DNA from 3 places in the Yersinia antarctica genome. Region 1 is predicted to be linked to each of the others. Evidence: predicted binding sites of a transcription regulator. Region 1 holds the regulator's gene; each other region holds the start of a gene.

Region 1 (5,192 bases):
CTGGGCTATTTATTTCCATAGTATCCGCCAGATTCTGACCGTCGATAATAGCCAGTTTAAAATTACGCATCTGACGGGCGATTTGCATAAAATTGAACCTACCGCCAAATTCACCGGATTCCCCGCCAATCAAGCGGTTGAAATCCCTATTACTGGCGAATACTGGCAGTTGTTTGCCACTGACTTTATGCCGCGCTGGTATGCCACTGCTGGCGATGCTAAACCCAAAGTACTAAAAAATACCGATACCGAAGATATCAATGAGTATCTGACACAGTTTACTGGCGATCAGTGGAAACGCACCAAAGATGACAATAATGTGCTGATGACGCCGGAATCACGCTTTGTTAAAAACGAAGCGGTAAAAACGTTGTCTGTGGCTAACTTGCGTGGGCAAATAATCCCTACGCCTATGGAGATTAAGCTCTATAAACAGGATGTGGATCTGAGTCACGGGGTTGCGCTGGATCTGAGTGTATTGCCTAAAGCTGCCGCAGAGGCAGCTCAGCAGCGCTTCGAATTACTGGGTCTGAAGGCCAATTCAGCCGGTTTCCCGATAAAAACTGTGATTCAACCTGCCGCGTTTAAAGGTGACTTAGCGGTTTCCGGTGCTTACGAGCTGAAAATTGGCGAGAAAGGGGCACAGGTTATTGGTTTTGATCCGAGCGGCGTGTTCTATGGCCTGCAATCCATTCTATCGTTGGTTCCGACTGACGGCACTAAGACTATTGCCACTCTTGAGGCGAAAGATGCGCCACGTTTTGAATACCGGGGTGTGTTCCTCGATGTTGGCCGTAATTTTAAAACCAAAGATGCAGTGCTGCGCTTACTTGATCAGATGTCAGCTTATAAGCTGAACAAATTCCACTTCCATCTAAGTGATGATGAAGGCTGGCGTATTGAAATCCCAGGCTTGCCCGAATTGACCGATGTTGGTAGCAAACGTTGTCACGATTTGACGGAGAATACCTGCTTGCTGCCGCAATTGGGTTCTGGCCCAGACAGCAATAATATGGGTAGCGGCCATTTCACTCGTGATGATTATATTGAGATTCTGAAATATGCCAAAGCACGCCAGATTGATGTGATCCCTGAAATCGATGTGCCAGCACACGCCCGTGCAGCCGTAGTGTCGATGGAAGCCCGTTATAACAATCTAATGAAACAGGGCAAAGAAAAAGAAGCTAACGAATTCCGTCTGCTTGACCCGACTGATGATTCCAATACCACGTCAGTTCAGTTCTATGAGCGTAAAAGCTATCTCAACCCATGCCTCGACTCTTCTAAGCGGTTTGTCGATAAAGTGATTGGCGAAATGGCGCAGATGCATAAAGAAGCCGGTATGCCACTGACTACCTGGCACTTTGGTGGCGATGAAGCGAAAAATATCCGTTTGGGTGCGGGTTATCAGGACAAAAACGGGCCGATTGAAGCGGGTAAAGGCATTATTGATAAGAGTGTTGAAGATAAACCTTGGGCCAAATCACAAGTTTGTCAGGATATGGTCAAACAAGGCAAGGTGCAGGATGTTGAACATCTTTCCAGCTATTTTGCCATTGAAGTCAGTAAGTTGGTTAATGCTCACGGCATCGAGAAGATGCAGGCTTGGCAGGATGGGTTGAAAGACGCCAAAGACGCTAAAGCGTTTGCCACTAAACGCGTTGGTGTCAACTTCTGGGATACCCTCTATTGGGGTGGTGCTGACTCAATCAATGATTGGGCCAATAAAGGTTATGAAGTGGTCGCGTCAAATCCAGATTATGTCTACTTCGATATGCCATATGAAGTTAATCCGAATGAACGCGGTTACTACTGGGCAACCCGCTTTAATGACGAAGCGAAAGTATTCAGCTTCGCACCAGATAACATGCCGCAGAATGCCGAGACCTCAGTGGACCGCGATGGTAATCACTTTAGCGCGAAAAGCGATAAACCTTGGCCGGGTGTACATGGCATCTCGGGTCAGTCATGGAATGAAACCGTCCGCACTGATGAGCAGATGGAATACATGATCTTCCCGCGGATGTTGCCATTGGCCGAGCGTGCCTGGCATCGCGCTTCGTGGGAGCAAGATTACAAAGCGGGCCGCGAATATCAAGGTGGCCAGACGCATAGCGTCGATACCAAGGCGTTGGACATCGATTGGCAACGTTTTGCCAACATCATGGGCCAACGTGAACTGGCAAAACTGGATAAAGCCGGTGTGTCATATCGCCTGCCTGTCCCCGGTGCTCGGGTTGTGGCGGGGCAGTTGGAAGCCAATATCTCACTGCCGGGCCTGATTATCGAGTATTCAACTGATGGCGGTAAGCAGTGGCAGAAGTATGATGCGAAGGCAAAACCTACCGTGAGTGGCGAGGTGATGATCCGCTCCACCAGCCCAGACGGTAAGCGTAGTAGCCGTGCTGAGTCGGTTAAAGTCTGAAAATTGGTAATATCGAGCTGTGTCTAATGTTATCTCCTGTTTGCTTTATTTTTTGGCTAAACAAATTTAAGTGAAGTTGAGTTGATGGTTTTTCCCCCGGCAGGTCCGGGGTTTTTTTTGCTGTAAAATTGATGCAGCTCGCTAAAAGGGGGAGAGTCAATAAATGGGGGCGATAAACAGTGAATTTGTCACTCAGGAAAGATCAATAACGGGATAGATACCCAATGTTATTGGTGTTGCAGATAGCTAGCAGGCGAACGAACCCAGAACATCGCTAATACTCTAGTGGCTTTCAGTACCAAGGGGATAAATATCAAGGACATAAATAAGAACGACCACCTGACTCCCAACCGAGAGATACTCAGGTATAGAACGGGAAAGGTGGCCATCTTGCTGATAGCTTATGTTAACCAAACAGTAGAACCTATCAATCTGGATTAAACATAAGCCGTAGTGTATTCAGTGCTTAAAATCTTTATAAGATAATGCTTTCAAAGCACATTATCTTTTATCGTGTGCCGACTCGTTTTCACGGCAATCACCGGTCTCACAATGGCCGTACAGATACAGACTGTGATTGGTCAGCTTGATACCATGCTGTTTAGAAATTTCACGTTGAAGCGATTCAATGGATTCATTGCTAAACTCAATCACTTTGCCGCAATCCAGGCAAATCAAGTGATCATGATGATGCTGCTGCGTCAGCTCAAAGACTGATTTACCGCCTTCGAAATTGTGGCGGGTAACAATACCGGCATCATCAAACTGGTTCAGTACGCGGTAAACCGTGGCTAAACCAATCTCTTCACCAATATCGATCAGCTTTTTATAAAGATCTTCCGCGCTGACGTGGTGGCACGCCGGATCTTGCAACACTTCCAGAATTTTAAGCCGGGGCAGTGTTACTTTAAGGCCTGCGTTTTTTAAGGCTTTGTTGTTGTCAGTCATGCGGATTCAGTCCTGTTACTATCGTTTCAAATTAAGGCTGTTCAGCCTATGACATCCGTGGCGCAATAATTACAATTGCGTCTCATTATAGAACTGCTAGCCCCAAATGAAAACCGTGGTTGTTAACAAAGATATAATTGCACACTTTGTAAGATTAATCATGCAGTGTATTGATGAATGGGGATAACACATCATTTAAGTGTACAGTGACGAGGGATAAAGTTACAAATTTGTAGCAGTTTATTTTCATTTTGCGCGCAGGAAGATGTGGATATGTGGGCCGCTTAACAAAGCACAATCGGATAGCCGGACGCGCTGTTCACCATGGATGGGAGCTAAAGAGAGAGAGAACAACGTTATGACAAAAAGCACAGCTCAAAAGGATAAAAGGCAACGGAAACGCCCGGCAGTGTTGAACACGACCATAGCGTTTCCGACAGGCTTGATTAACCCACTATCTCAGACAGGCTCAGTTCTTCAGTAATCTGTTTTACCCATGCCTCAACCCGCTCATTGGTAAGTTCTGGCTGACGGTCTTCATCAATTGCCAGACCAATAAAGTGGTCGTCATCCGCCAGACCTTTGGACGCTTCAAAATGGTAGCCCGCGGTTGGCCAATGGCCCACGATTGCGGCACCACGTGGCTCAATGATGTCGCGCACGGTACCCATCGCATCACAGAAATATTCTGCGTAGTCTTCCTGGTCACCACAACCAAACAGCGCCACCAACTTGCCATTGAAATCGATCTCTTCCAGTGTTGGGAAGAAATCATCCCAATCACACTGCGCTTCGCCGTAATACCAGGTTGGGATCCCAATCAGCAAAATATCGAAGCCTTCTAAATCTTCTTTACTGCTTTTGGCAATGTCGTGAACCTCAGCAACATCTTTGCCCAGTTGCTTTTGGATCATCTTGGCAATGTTTTCAGTATTGCCAGTATCGCTGCCAAAGAAAATGCCTACAGTTGCCATATAGCTAAATACCTTTTAAATTCAAATAGTTATGCAAATTACTGAGCGTTCTGCCCAATATTATAACACATGTATAGGGCGACATAATGCCAGAGAACCCCATCAGGCTTTTATCAAGTTTATGCGATATTAAATTTTTGTGAGTCGCTCAACCTTATAACACCATTGCCGATAACCGTTGTGTAACTGAATAGTTGCAATTTGCGGTGCCAGGGGGAAACCCGTCAGATGAAGGTCTGCCGGCAAAGGAGTTGTCGTTAGCTGTATGAACGTCCTTTATTGCTTTTCGGTCATCAAATAACACCAGAGTCTCTAACGATAACTATCCGATATATAAGGGGAACGAACATGCAGTTTTTAAAAAATATTACTATCAGGGCGGCATTGCTTTGGGTACTTGGCGCATTTTGTCTGCTCTGGGGCGGTGTATCGGCCTATACCTTGTTATCACTCAACCAACTGACACAATCCTCCAACGCGAATACTGTGTTGGTTGAAAATATGAATTTGGTTAATCAGGGGACGGATCAATATTTCCGTATGGTGACACGTCTGTCTCGTTCAGTAGATTACCGCCAGAGCGGTAATATCGTGGATGCTGACAAAGAATTGAAATCATCCCATGTTGCATTGGAAAACCTGAAACAAAAGTTGGCAGAATTTAAAACTATTGACCATGCACAGTTAGACTCCGCTTTGGTTAGCGGCGTGATTGATGGATGGAGTGGGTTAATTGAACAAGGGGTTACGCCGCTGTATCAAGCTGCAATGGACAATAACAGCGCCGCTTATCAGGATTTAGCGAAAAAAACGGTACCTGCATTGAGTCGCCAGTATGGTTCAGT
Region 2 (5,192 bases), 1.5 Mb from region 1:
ATTGCTCCAGTAGTTAACCTGGCCCGGCAACAGGGTTTTCGGCGTGTTGGCCTTCAGATAAGTGTCAATATCCGGCTGTTTTTCTGACGGCAGATTCAGGTAGCCCGGCAAGCTTTGTGACAGCAAACCCAGGTCAGTTAAACCCTGAATATTAGAGTGACCGCGCAAGGCGTTAATACCGCCCCCCGCCATGCCCATATTGCCCAGTAACAACTGGATCATCGCCATGGTACGGATGTTCTGCGCGCCAACCGAGTGTTGTGTCCAGCCCAGCGCATACAGGAATGTGGCGGTTTTATTGGACACACTGGTTTCGGCGAGATATTCGCAAACCTGCAAGAAATCTTCTTTTGGCGTACCGCAAATATTGGAGACCACCTCTGGCGTGTAACGGCTGACGTGTTCTTTCAGCAAGTTCCACACACAGCGCGGGTCTTGCAGCGTGACATCGCGTTTGGCAAAGCCGTTTTCATCCAACTGGTAATTCCAGGTGGTTTTGTCGTATTTGCGATTTTCGGCGTCATAGCCACTGAACAGGCCGTCATCAAAGGTAAAGTCTTCCCGCACCAGCAAGCTGGCGTTGGTATAAGCTTCGACGTATTCGCGGTTAATTTTGTTGTTGGTCATCAGATACAACAACACGCCGGACAGGAACGCGATATCGCTACCGGAGCGGATTGGCGTATAGAAGTCCGCCACCGATGCAGTACGAGTAAAGCGTGGGTCTATCACCAGCAACTTGGCATTGTTGTGGATTTTGGCTTCCATCGCCCAGCGGAACCCCACCGGATGCGCTTCTGCCGCATTACCGCCCATGACGATAATTAAGTCTGCGTTCTTGATGTCAACCCAGTGGTTGGTCATCGCACCGCGACCAAATGTTGGAGCAAGACTTGCTACCGTTGGTCCGTGTCAGACACGTGCTTGGTTGTCTACGGCAAGCATGCCGAGAGCGCGACTAAATTTCTGGGTCAGATAACCCGTTTCGTTACTGGATGCCGAGGCACACAGCATACCGGTACTCAGCCAACGGTTGACGGTAACACCGGCGTCGTTGGTCTTAATGAAGTTAGCGTCCCGGTCTTCTTTCATCAGCTTGGCAATGCGGTCAAATGCATCATTCCAAGTGATTCGCTGCCATTTATCTGAACCCGGAGCACGGTATTCAGGATATTTCAGGCGGCTTTCGCTATGGATAAAATCCACCAGCCCTGCACCTTTCGGGCACAGCGCGCCACGGTTTACCGGATGGTCCGGGTCCCCTTCGATATGGAAAATACTCTCTTTGGCGTTTTTTGCGCCGTCACCGAGGCTATACATCAAAAGCCCGCAACCAACGGAGCAATATGTACAGGTATTCCGCGTCTCACGGGCGCGCAGCAATTTGTAATTGCGCGTTTCCGCCAGCGCCACTGACGGCGTAAAGCCGAGTGCCGCGACCGTGGTTCCTGCCATACCGCCAGCGCAGATCTTAAAGAACTGCCTTCTGCTGACCTGCATGGGTCTCTCCTTCGTTCATTGTCACATTATTTCAGTTCACACTTCCCTCAACGAAACCGGAAGCGCTAAAATCGCTTACGCGATATCACCTTTATCGGTGTGGGATACATTCTTCTGGAAATAGAATTATACCCATACCATTCTTAATGTGAATGTTACCACATTGTGATTATGGGTTATAACTTTCAGGGCCGCATAGTGAGCCAGATCAAACCTTCAACAATTGACCTCTCCACCGGAATCTGCGGTGCAAAACAACTTAACGTGCTACAGCGCCATCAAATGACCGAGCCGCAATTGGATTGGCTGGCGGAGGAAGTGCCGGTAGCGCTGGTCTACAACGGCATTTCCCATGTGGTGATGATGGCAACCCCGAAAGATCTGGCAGCATTCGCGCTAGGTTTTTCGTTGTCAGAAGGCATTATTAGCGCCCCACAAGATATCTACGCCATTGATGTGACACCAGGCTGTAATGGCATAGAAGTTAACATTGAGTTATCCAGCCGTCGCTTTTCCGGTTTAAAAGAGCGCCGCCGGGCTATGGCCGGCCGCACCGGATGTGGGGTCTGTGGTATTGAACAGCTTGATGATATTTTTCGCCCCATCACCCCTCTGCCTTTCACTCAGACCTTTAATTTGAATCAACTCGATAACGCACTGGCACAACTCAAGCAGGTACAAACTGTGGGTCAGTTGACGGGTTGCACTCATGCTGCGGCCTGGATTAATCCGAAAGGTGAATTGTTGGGTGGTTGTGAAGATGTGGGCCGCCATGTCGCACTGGATAAGCTGCTGGGGATACGGGCCAAACAGCCGTGGCAGCAAGGTGCTGTGCTGGTTTCCAGCCGTGCTAGCTATGAGATGGTGCAGAAAACCGCAATGTGCGGTGCAGAGATTTTATTTGCTGTTTCTGCTGCAACAACCTTAGCGGTTGAAGTTGCCGAGCGCTGTAATCTGACGCTGGTTGGCTTCAGTAAACCCGGTAGAGCAACGGTTTACACCCATCCGCAGCGGATTAGCGAATAGAAAGACCATACAATTAGTACGGCATTGATAATCATTTTCAATATCATTTAATTAACTATAATGATCCGAATGCTTACGCGGCGCTTACTTTTTTTGCACCGCCCTACACTACGGAGACGATGATTATGAGTTACTCACTGCCATCCCTGCCTTATGCTTATGACGCCCTGGAACCCCACTTCGATAAGCAGACGATGGAAATCCATCACACCAAACACCACCAGACCTATGTTAACAATGCAAACACGGTGTTGGAGAGCTTCCCTGAGCTGGCTAAATTCAGCGTTGAAGACCTGATCAAAGATCTGGACAAAGTTCCTGCTGAAAAACGCACTTTTATGCGTAACAACGCCGGCGGCCACGCTAACCACAGCCTGTTCTGGAAAGGGCTGAAACTGGACACAACCCTGAAGGGTGATCTGAAAGCCGCTATTGAGCGCGATTTCGGCAGCGTAGATAGCTTCAAAGAGAAATTTGAAGCTGCTGCGGCAACCCGTTTCGGTTCTGGCTGGGCTTGGCTGGTTCTGAAAGACGACGGCAAGCTGGCGGTTGTATCTACTGCTAACCAAGATAGCCCACTGATGGGCGAAGCAGTTTCTGGCGCATCAGGCTTCCCAATTATTGGCCTGGATGTGTGGGAACACGCTTACTATCTGAAATTCCAAAACCGCCGCCCAGACTACATCAAAGCATTCTGGAACGTGGTTAACTGGGACGAAGCAGCAGCGCGTTTCACTCAAGCCAAATAAGCCGCATAAACCGTATGTTGCATATCCAAAGAACGTGGAGTTGCAGCTAACAACCCTGTAGCTTCAAGTCCGAAGGATACATGCCAGCAAGGTCATCTTGCTGGCATTTTTATTGCTAAAGTTTAGCCAATTTCTGCCGATAGATTGTCCAAGAAGGGCGTTGGTATTCATGGATATAAAGCTCATGAACTATACCCTAAATAATTCGAGTTGCAGGAAGGCAGCCAACGCACATGCAACTTGAAGTATGACGGGTATATCGTTTGGGATAAGTACTCTTGCCAAGGCTACCCCACATACCACCAACTCCCCAAAATCTTCTAATAACTAGACCTCCCCAAACTCACCTACGCTGATTGATTTGCATCAGAGACACCGCATAACGGAGAAGAACATGGCAGTATTTAGCAACGTTTTTGGCAGCTTTGAAAATATGAAAGTCGGTAAAAAGCTGGGATTAAGCTTTTTCCTGATGTTGTTGCTGGTCGGGATCATCGCCGGTACCACCGCTTATCATTTCTCCGTGATTGAAGATCATGCTTATAAAGTTGACCTGAGTTACAAAGTTAACGATGAATCCAATCAGGCAAAATATAATCGCGCATTATATGAACGTACCTACTCTCTGCAATACATCAAAGAAAATTCTCAACATATCAATAATATAAAAAATCTTCTGACCCAGAGCGAAAGTCTTAGTTGGTCGGCAGATAACCGCAAAACCATTAGCAGTATTTCCGATGTGGTAGAGGAGTATCTGCAGCAGCAGAGTAACTTCGTCAATGCCGTAGCCCATAAAGATGATGTGCGCAAAAGCTGGAATATTTCTGAAACCCAGAAGAACCTCAACGAGCTGCAACAAAGCCTACTTAATGAAGGGGCAGATACCAATACCCAAATCCTGCTAGCAGAGATGAACCAGAAGTTGATGACCGTACGCTACAACGCACGCGGCTTATTGCTGGATCGCAACCAGGATGCAGAGTCCTCGCTGATTACCTCAATCAATATCGCTAATAGTGCCGCAAATGCTTTTATGCCGGTGCTATCGGCCGAACAGCAAAAGCTGCTGGCTCCGGTTATCTCCAGCCTGAGTACCTATAAAGATAACGTACTGGCCTATTTACCGGCTTATCAGCAAGAGCTGGAGACCGGTAAAGTGATGGAGTCGAATGCCAACGAATTGAATAAACTGGCCACCCATCTGTTCACCCAAGAGCTGCAAGGGACCCACGCAGAAATCAATAATGCGCAATTGCAGTTAACTATTGCTGCCATTGCCGCACTGCTGTTTGGTCTATTGATTTCATGGCGCATGACCCGCCAGATCACGGTACCACTGCGCACCACACTGGCGATGGCAGAGCGCATTGCTACCGGTGATTTAACTGCGGCGACAACATCAAACCGTACCGATGAGTTGGGCCTGTTGATGAATGCCGTCGCCCGGATGAATGAAAACCTGCGCGCCATGATTGATGAGATCCGCATTGGTGTCAGTCAGGTGTCTCATGCCTCCGGCGAAATTGCTGCCGGTAATACCGATTTATCTTCCCGCACCGAACAGCAGGCTGCGGCTGTAGAGGAAACCGCTGCCAGCATGGAGCAGTTGAATGCCACGGTTAAGCAGAATGCCGATAATGCCCACCATGCTAATCAACTGGCAACCGAGGCATCACAAACCGCACAACAGGGCGGTAAGCTGGTTAACGATGTGGTGCGCACCATGAACGATATCTCCGGTAGCTCCAAACGTATCTCTGAGATTACTTCAGTCATTAACAGTATTGCTTTCCAGACCAATATCTTGGCCTTGAATGCTGCGGTTGAAGCCGCCCGCGCCGGCGAGCAAGGCCGTGGTTTTGCCGTTGTCGCCAGCGAAGTTCGCAATTTGGCACAACGCAGTGCACAAGCGGC
Region 3 (5,192 bases), 500 kb from region 1:
GTACATCAAATGCTACCAGCATCATGGCCGCTTGCTGTGGGGTTAATACCCCTGACTGATGCTGACCATAAAAGGGCTGCTTCTGCCAGCGTTCATCTTGCGCAAGTGCAGCCTCGGGTGCAGGGCAATCTGCCGCTCGGGCTATCTTTGCCCCGCCAAGAGCCAAGGCACCACTCATCATGCCCATACCCAGCAGTAAACGCCGACGGGAGGGCAACGCCGCCCCGCTACCATGTTGATACGACCCGTGTTGCGGGTCGGTTTTCTTACTCATCTTAATGCCTCAATCCAAACCCAATACGCCACGAAGCTGAGCAAGGTCTTCCGCCAGTGCCGTAATCGGCCCTTTCATAGCATTACGATCGGCGTCAGTTAACTTCTCGTAAGACTCATAACCCTCTTTCGTGCGATATTTCGCCAATACGCTATCGACGGTTTTGAAGTTAGCATCGATTTTTTGCAGCAGCGGCTGGTCGGCTTTTTCCAGCAATGGCCGCAGCAGATTAACAATTTTCTGTGCTCCATCAACGTTGGCCTGGAAATCCCACAGATCAGTACGACTATAACGGTCTTCTTCACCACTGATTTTGCTGGCCGCAACCTCTTCGATTAAGCCCGCAGCACCACCAACCACTTTATTTGGCGCAAATGTCAGGCCGGTGATGCGTTGTTGCAGTTCCAGGGTGTCCTTGTACAGTTGGTCGGCGAATTTATCCGCGCCTTTAGTGGTGTTGTCACCAAACAGGATTTTTTCTAACCGATGAAAACCGGTAAATTTCGGATCAGCGGCCTTCTGCTCAAAATCGTCCTCACGGGCATCGATACTGCCATCCAAATCTGAGAACAGTTCAGCAATCGGCTCGATACGCTCATAATGCTGGCGGGTTGGCGCATACAACTTGCGCGCCAGAGCCAAATCGCCTTTCTTGATTGCATCAGTAAAGGCTTTAGTTTGCGTGACTAATTGGGCAACTTCTTGTGTTACATAGACTTTATATTCAGCAATTGGCCCGACCAATGCCATCGCGTCCGGTTTTACCGCCGCGTTATCACCAGCCGCCGTGACTGTCAATTTACCTTTCGGGTTGCTGAGTAAGCCACAGGTCATATCGTATTCACCCGGCTCCAGATCAGCCGTCATCTTCTGGGTAAAGCCCGGGGCAATATTTTCGCGTTCCTCAACCACCATCACGCCTTTGAGGATCTCCCACTCCAACCCTTTCTGACTGGCATTATGAACAATAAATTGAGTTTTACCGGCCGGAATAGACAGCGCCATCGGCTCACACTGCTTATCGTTAACGGTAATTTTAATTTGTGGAATATCAGCTGCTTGTACGTTGATAGCCACAGCAGGTAGTGCCAGTAACGCGGCGTGCAATGCAGTGCGACGGAAGAACCGGTTAGACATGTGAAAATTCCTGAATTATTGGTTAGTTTTCCGCGCAGCAGGGGCAATTGTGGCCGCCGTAGTGCGTGGTGGAAGGAAAAAGAGGATCAGTGCCGGAATCAGATAGATAAAGTAGACCGCAACTTCGCTGATTGTTGGTGCTTCCTGATAGCCAAACATCCCTTCAAGGAAGGTGCCGAGCAGTGAATGAGTGGAGAGCACATTCGTCAAATCGAACGCGATATCCTGAAAATGATTCCACAGACCGGCTTCATGGAAAGCTCTGATGGCTCCGGCGGCCAGGCCTGCGGCGACAAACAAGATAAACAGGCTGGTCCATTTGAAAAATTTAGCCAGATGCAACTTAACGCCGCCCCAGTAGATAGCCATCCCCACCAAAATGGCGCAGGTCAGGCCAAGTATTGCGCCAATTGGCGCGCCAATCCCGACATCCTGCTGGAAAGCCGCCAGTAAGAAGAATACCGATTCAAGCCCTTCGCGGGCCACGGCAAAAAAGACCATCGCCACCAATGCCCAGCCCTGACTGCGGCCTGAGTTGAGTGCATTATCAATTGCCCCTTCCAGATGGACTTTGACTGACTTGGATACCTTGCGCATCCAGAAAACCATATAGGTTAAAATGCAAACTGCGACCACCGCAATAATACCTTCAAACAGCTCTTGCTGTTTTTGCGGAAACTCACCCGTGGTTTCATTAATAAAGATGCCGATAGCAAGGCATAGCGCGGCTGCCGTTACCACTCCAATCCACACTGCCCCCATCCATTGACCGCGTTGAGTACGCTTAAGGTAACTGGCTATCAAGCTAACAATCAGCGCGGCTTCCAGCCCTTCACGAAACATAATTAGAAATGGGACAAACATGCTAAGCACCCCTGCGCTGGATATGGGTATAAATATGTAATTATGAGTAACGTCAATTTTCGTAAAGAAAAGTAAAACTAAGAACGATAGTGATTATCATTCTGGCAAAAAGAAATTCAAGAGGCTAAATAAGAATATTGTTAAACAAACTGTGGCAAGTTGTTTCTGCTAGGTTAAATAACAAATAAATTCATTAAGATACGTTTTTTTAGGTCGCACCGCCCTCTCAGCCTATTTATCGATATCTGGCGCAATTTTCAGCAAAAAAAAGCCTCCTGTTGTACAGGAGGCGATGTTAAGCAACAGTAAATGCTATTAATAACTGCATGTGTGCGCTATTAAATGGTTTTAAACTCCGCTTCAGCATTACGGAAACGTTCAGTAATGGTATTACTTGGCGTATTGCCCAACAAGCTCACCACCACAATGGCGATACTGGCAAATAGGAAGCCTGGTATAATTTCATACAAGCCCAACCAGGCATATTGCTTCCAGACGATAACCGTAATAGCACCGAGCAACATCCCTGCCAGTGCGCCATTGCGAGTCATTCGTGGCCAAATCACCGAGATAAGAACCACAGGACCAAATGCGGCGCCAAAACCAGCCCATGCATAGCTAACCAGACCAAGAACCCGATTATCCGGGTCCGCTGCCAGTGCGATAGCTATCAATGCCACCAGCAACACCATGGCACGGCCGACCCACACTAACTCTTTCTGGCTGGCCTTTTTACGCAGGAATGCTTTGTACAGGTCTTCCGTCAACGCACTAGAACACACCAGTAATTGGCAGCTTAAGGTACTCATGACGGCTGCCAGAATAGCGGACAGTAAAATACCGGCAATCCATGGATTGAAGAGTAATTTAGCTAACTCAATGAAAACACGTTCGCCATTTTGGCTCACATTCCCGGCTTGTTCAGGATGGTTTTCAAAGTAAGCAATACCAAAGAAGCCCACCGCGATGGTCCCTGCCAGACAGAGGATCATCCAAGTCATACTGATGCGGCGTGCACTACGAATAGTACGGTGAGAGTCTGCCGCCATAAAACGCGCCAGAATATGTGGCTGACCAAAATAACCCAATCCCCAACCGAGTAGAGAGAGGATGGCAACCAGATTCAGCCCTTTAAACATGTCGATATTCGCGGGATTTTTCGCAGCAATGACCATCATGGAAGTGTCGATACCTCCCACCGCCAGAATAACAATAATCGGGGTCAGGATCAGAGCAAAAATCATCAGCGTTGCTTGTACTGTATCCGTCCAGCTTACTGCGAGGAAACCGCCAATAAAGGTATAGGCGATGGTGGCCGCAGCACCAGCCCATAATGCGGTGCCATAGCTCATATCAAACGTACTTTCGAATAAACGCGCACCGGCAACGATTCCTGAAGCGCAATAAATAGTGAAGAAAACCAAGATAACTACCGCTGATATCACCCGCAGCAATTTACTCTTATCTTCAAAACGGCTGGTAAAATAATCAGGCAATGTCAGTGCATTGTTATTGGCTTCGGTATGAACCCGCAAACGGCCTGCGACCAACTTCCAGTTAAGATAAGCACCAATCGTTAAACCAATGGCTATCCAGCTCTCGGAAATACCCGACAGGAATATTGCCCCCGGTAATCCCATTAATAACCAGCCACTCATATCGGAAGCACCGGCAGATAATGCAGTGACCACACTGCCTAAACTTCGCCCACCCAGAATATAATCATCAAAGTTATTGGTTGCCCGGTAGGCCATGAGGCCAATTAATATCATCCCAAAAATGTAAACTAAAAAAGTCACCAACATTGGCGTATTCATGGTCATGCAACGTCTCCATAGTGCGTATTATCGTTTTAATATATCCCGCTATTTTGAGTTCTTTCCGCTCAGTGCGGTGTCATGTTTTCACTCTGGAGAGCCGGAACGTGACACTCAGTAGCACCAGAGATGAATCTCGAACTCAAATAAACTACCAGCACAACTATTCGCTGGCGAACGGCCATCTCGCGGTGGCTATCCTAGTGGAGGAGTTTCCTTACTCACAACAAATTAAACAAATTTTTTACAAAAAATTCACCCTGCATCACATTACGCCATGTTAGAGGTTACACCTTCCATTGCAAAATGAGTCATACCTAAGGTTAATCCCTCACAAAGCCTACCATTGTTAGCATTAGCCTTAGTTAAACATAATATTCGATCCCTCCTACGCCCCGCTCGATTGTTAAAAACAAGACTGAATTCACACTTCATTCACGCCGTGATTTAACACGGTTGCACAAAGTTGCAACATGCCTGATATTATCAGGAATCAAATCATAATCCCCCTTATTAAAGGAGCCGGACAGCATGGGTAGCACCACAATGGGCGTGAAACTCGATGAAGCAACACGCGACCGTATCAAGGGCGCGGCACAGCGTATTGACCGCACGCCACACTGGCTGATCAAGCAGGCCATTTTTAACTATTTGGAACGACTGGAAAGTGGCAGTGAGCTACCCGAATTGCCAACACCCCATGTGACCCCTATCGCGGAAACGGACGATATTATGCCGCAAGTCACTGAAAGCGCACATCAACCATTTTTAGATTTTGCCGAGCAAGTGCTACCACAATCAGTAACTCGTGCGGCCATCACTGCGGCCTATCGTCGTCCCGAAACTGAAGCCATACCGATGTTATTGGAGCAAGCACGTTTACCGGCCGATTTAGCGCAAGAAACCCATAAGCTGGCCTACTCCATTGCTGAAAAATTGCGTAACCAGAAGAGTGCTAATGGTCGCGCGGGTATCGTGCAAAGCTTACTGCAAGAGTTCTCCCTCTCTTCACAAGAGGGTGTGGCATTGATGTGTCTCGCGGAAGCACTACTGCGTATTCCTGATAAGCCCACTCGTGATGCACTGATCCGCGATAAAAT

What was found. Region 1 encodes Fur, which represses iron uptake genes when iron is present. Its sites were predicted from a motif close to ATAATAATGAGAACNACTATCAA; they were not measured.
Region 2: a site for Fur is predicted at 2,551-2,573, ahead of sodA (superoxide dismutase [Mn]). Genes of this name have one in related genera too.
Region 3: a site for Fur is predicted at 2,353-2,375, ahead of efeU (iron uptake transporter permease EfeU). Genes of this name have one in related genera too.

What each region holds. Positions count from the first base shown of each region.
Region 1 is NZ_JBSJQF010000001.1:1,512,736-1,517,927, forward strand. Features, by position in the region: gene ACWJJO_RS06990 (beta-N-acetylhexosaminidase) at 1-2,425, shown strand, start outside; gene fur (ferric iron uptake transcriptional regulator) at 2,927-3,373, opposite strand; gene fldA (flavodoxin FldA) at 3,820-4,347, opposite strand; gene ACWJJO_RS07005 (methyl-accepting chemotaxis protein) at 4,696-5,192, shown strand, end outside.
Region 2 is NZ_JBSJQF010000001.1:49,062-54,253, reverse strand. Features, by position in the region: gene fdnG (formate dehydrogenase-N subunit alpha) at 1-1,500, opposite strand, end outside; gene fdhD (formate dehydrogenase accessory sulfurtransferase FdhD) at 1,672-2,526, shown strand; gene sodA (superoxide dismutase [Mn]) at 2,652-3,275, shown strand; gene ACWJJO_RS00210 (methyl-accepting chemotaxis protein) at 3,670-5,192, shown strand, end outside.
Region 3 is NZ_JBSJQF010000001.1:2,009,504-2,014,695, reverse strand. Features, by position in the region: gene efeB (iron uptake transporter deferrochelatase/peroxidase subunit) at 1-274, opposite strand, end outside; gene efeO (iron uptake system protein EfeO) at 284-1,411, opposite strand; gene efeU (iron uptake transporter permease EfeU) at 1,427-2,275, opposite strand; gene putP (sodium/proline symporter PutP) at 2,614-4,098, opposite strand; gene putA (trifunctional transcriptional regulator/proline dehydrogenase/L-glutamate gamma-semialdehyde dehydrogenase) at 4,624-5,192, shown strand, end outside.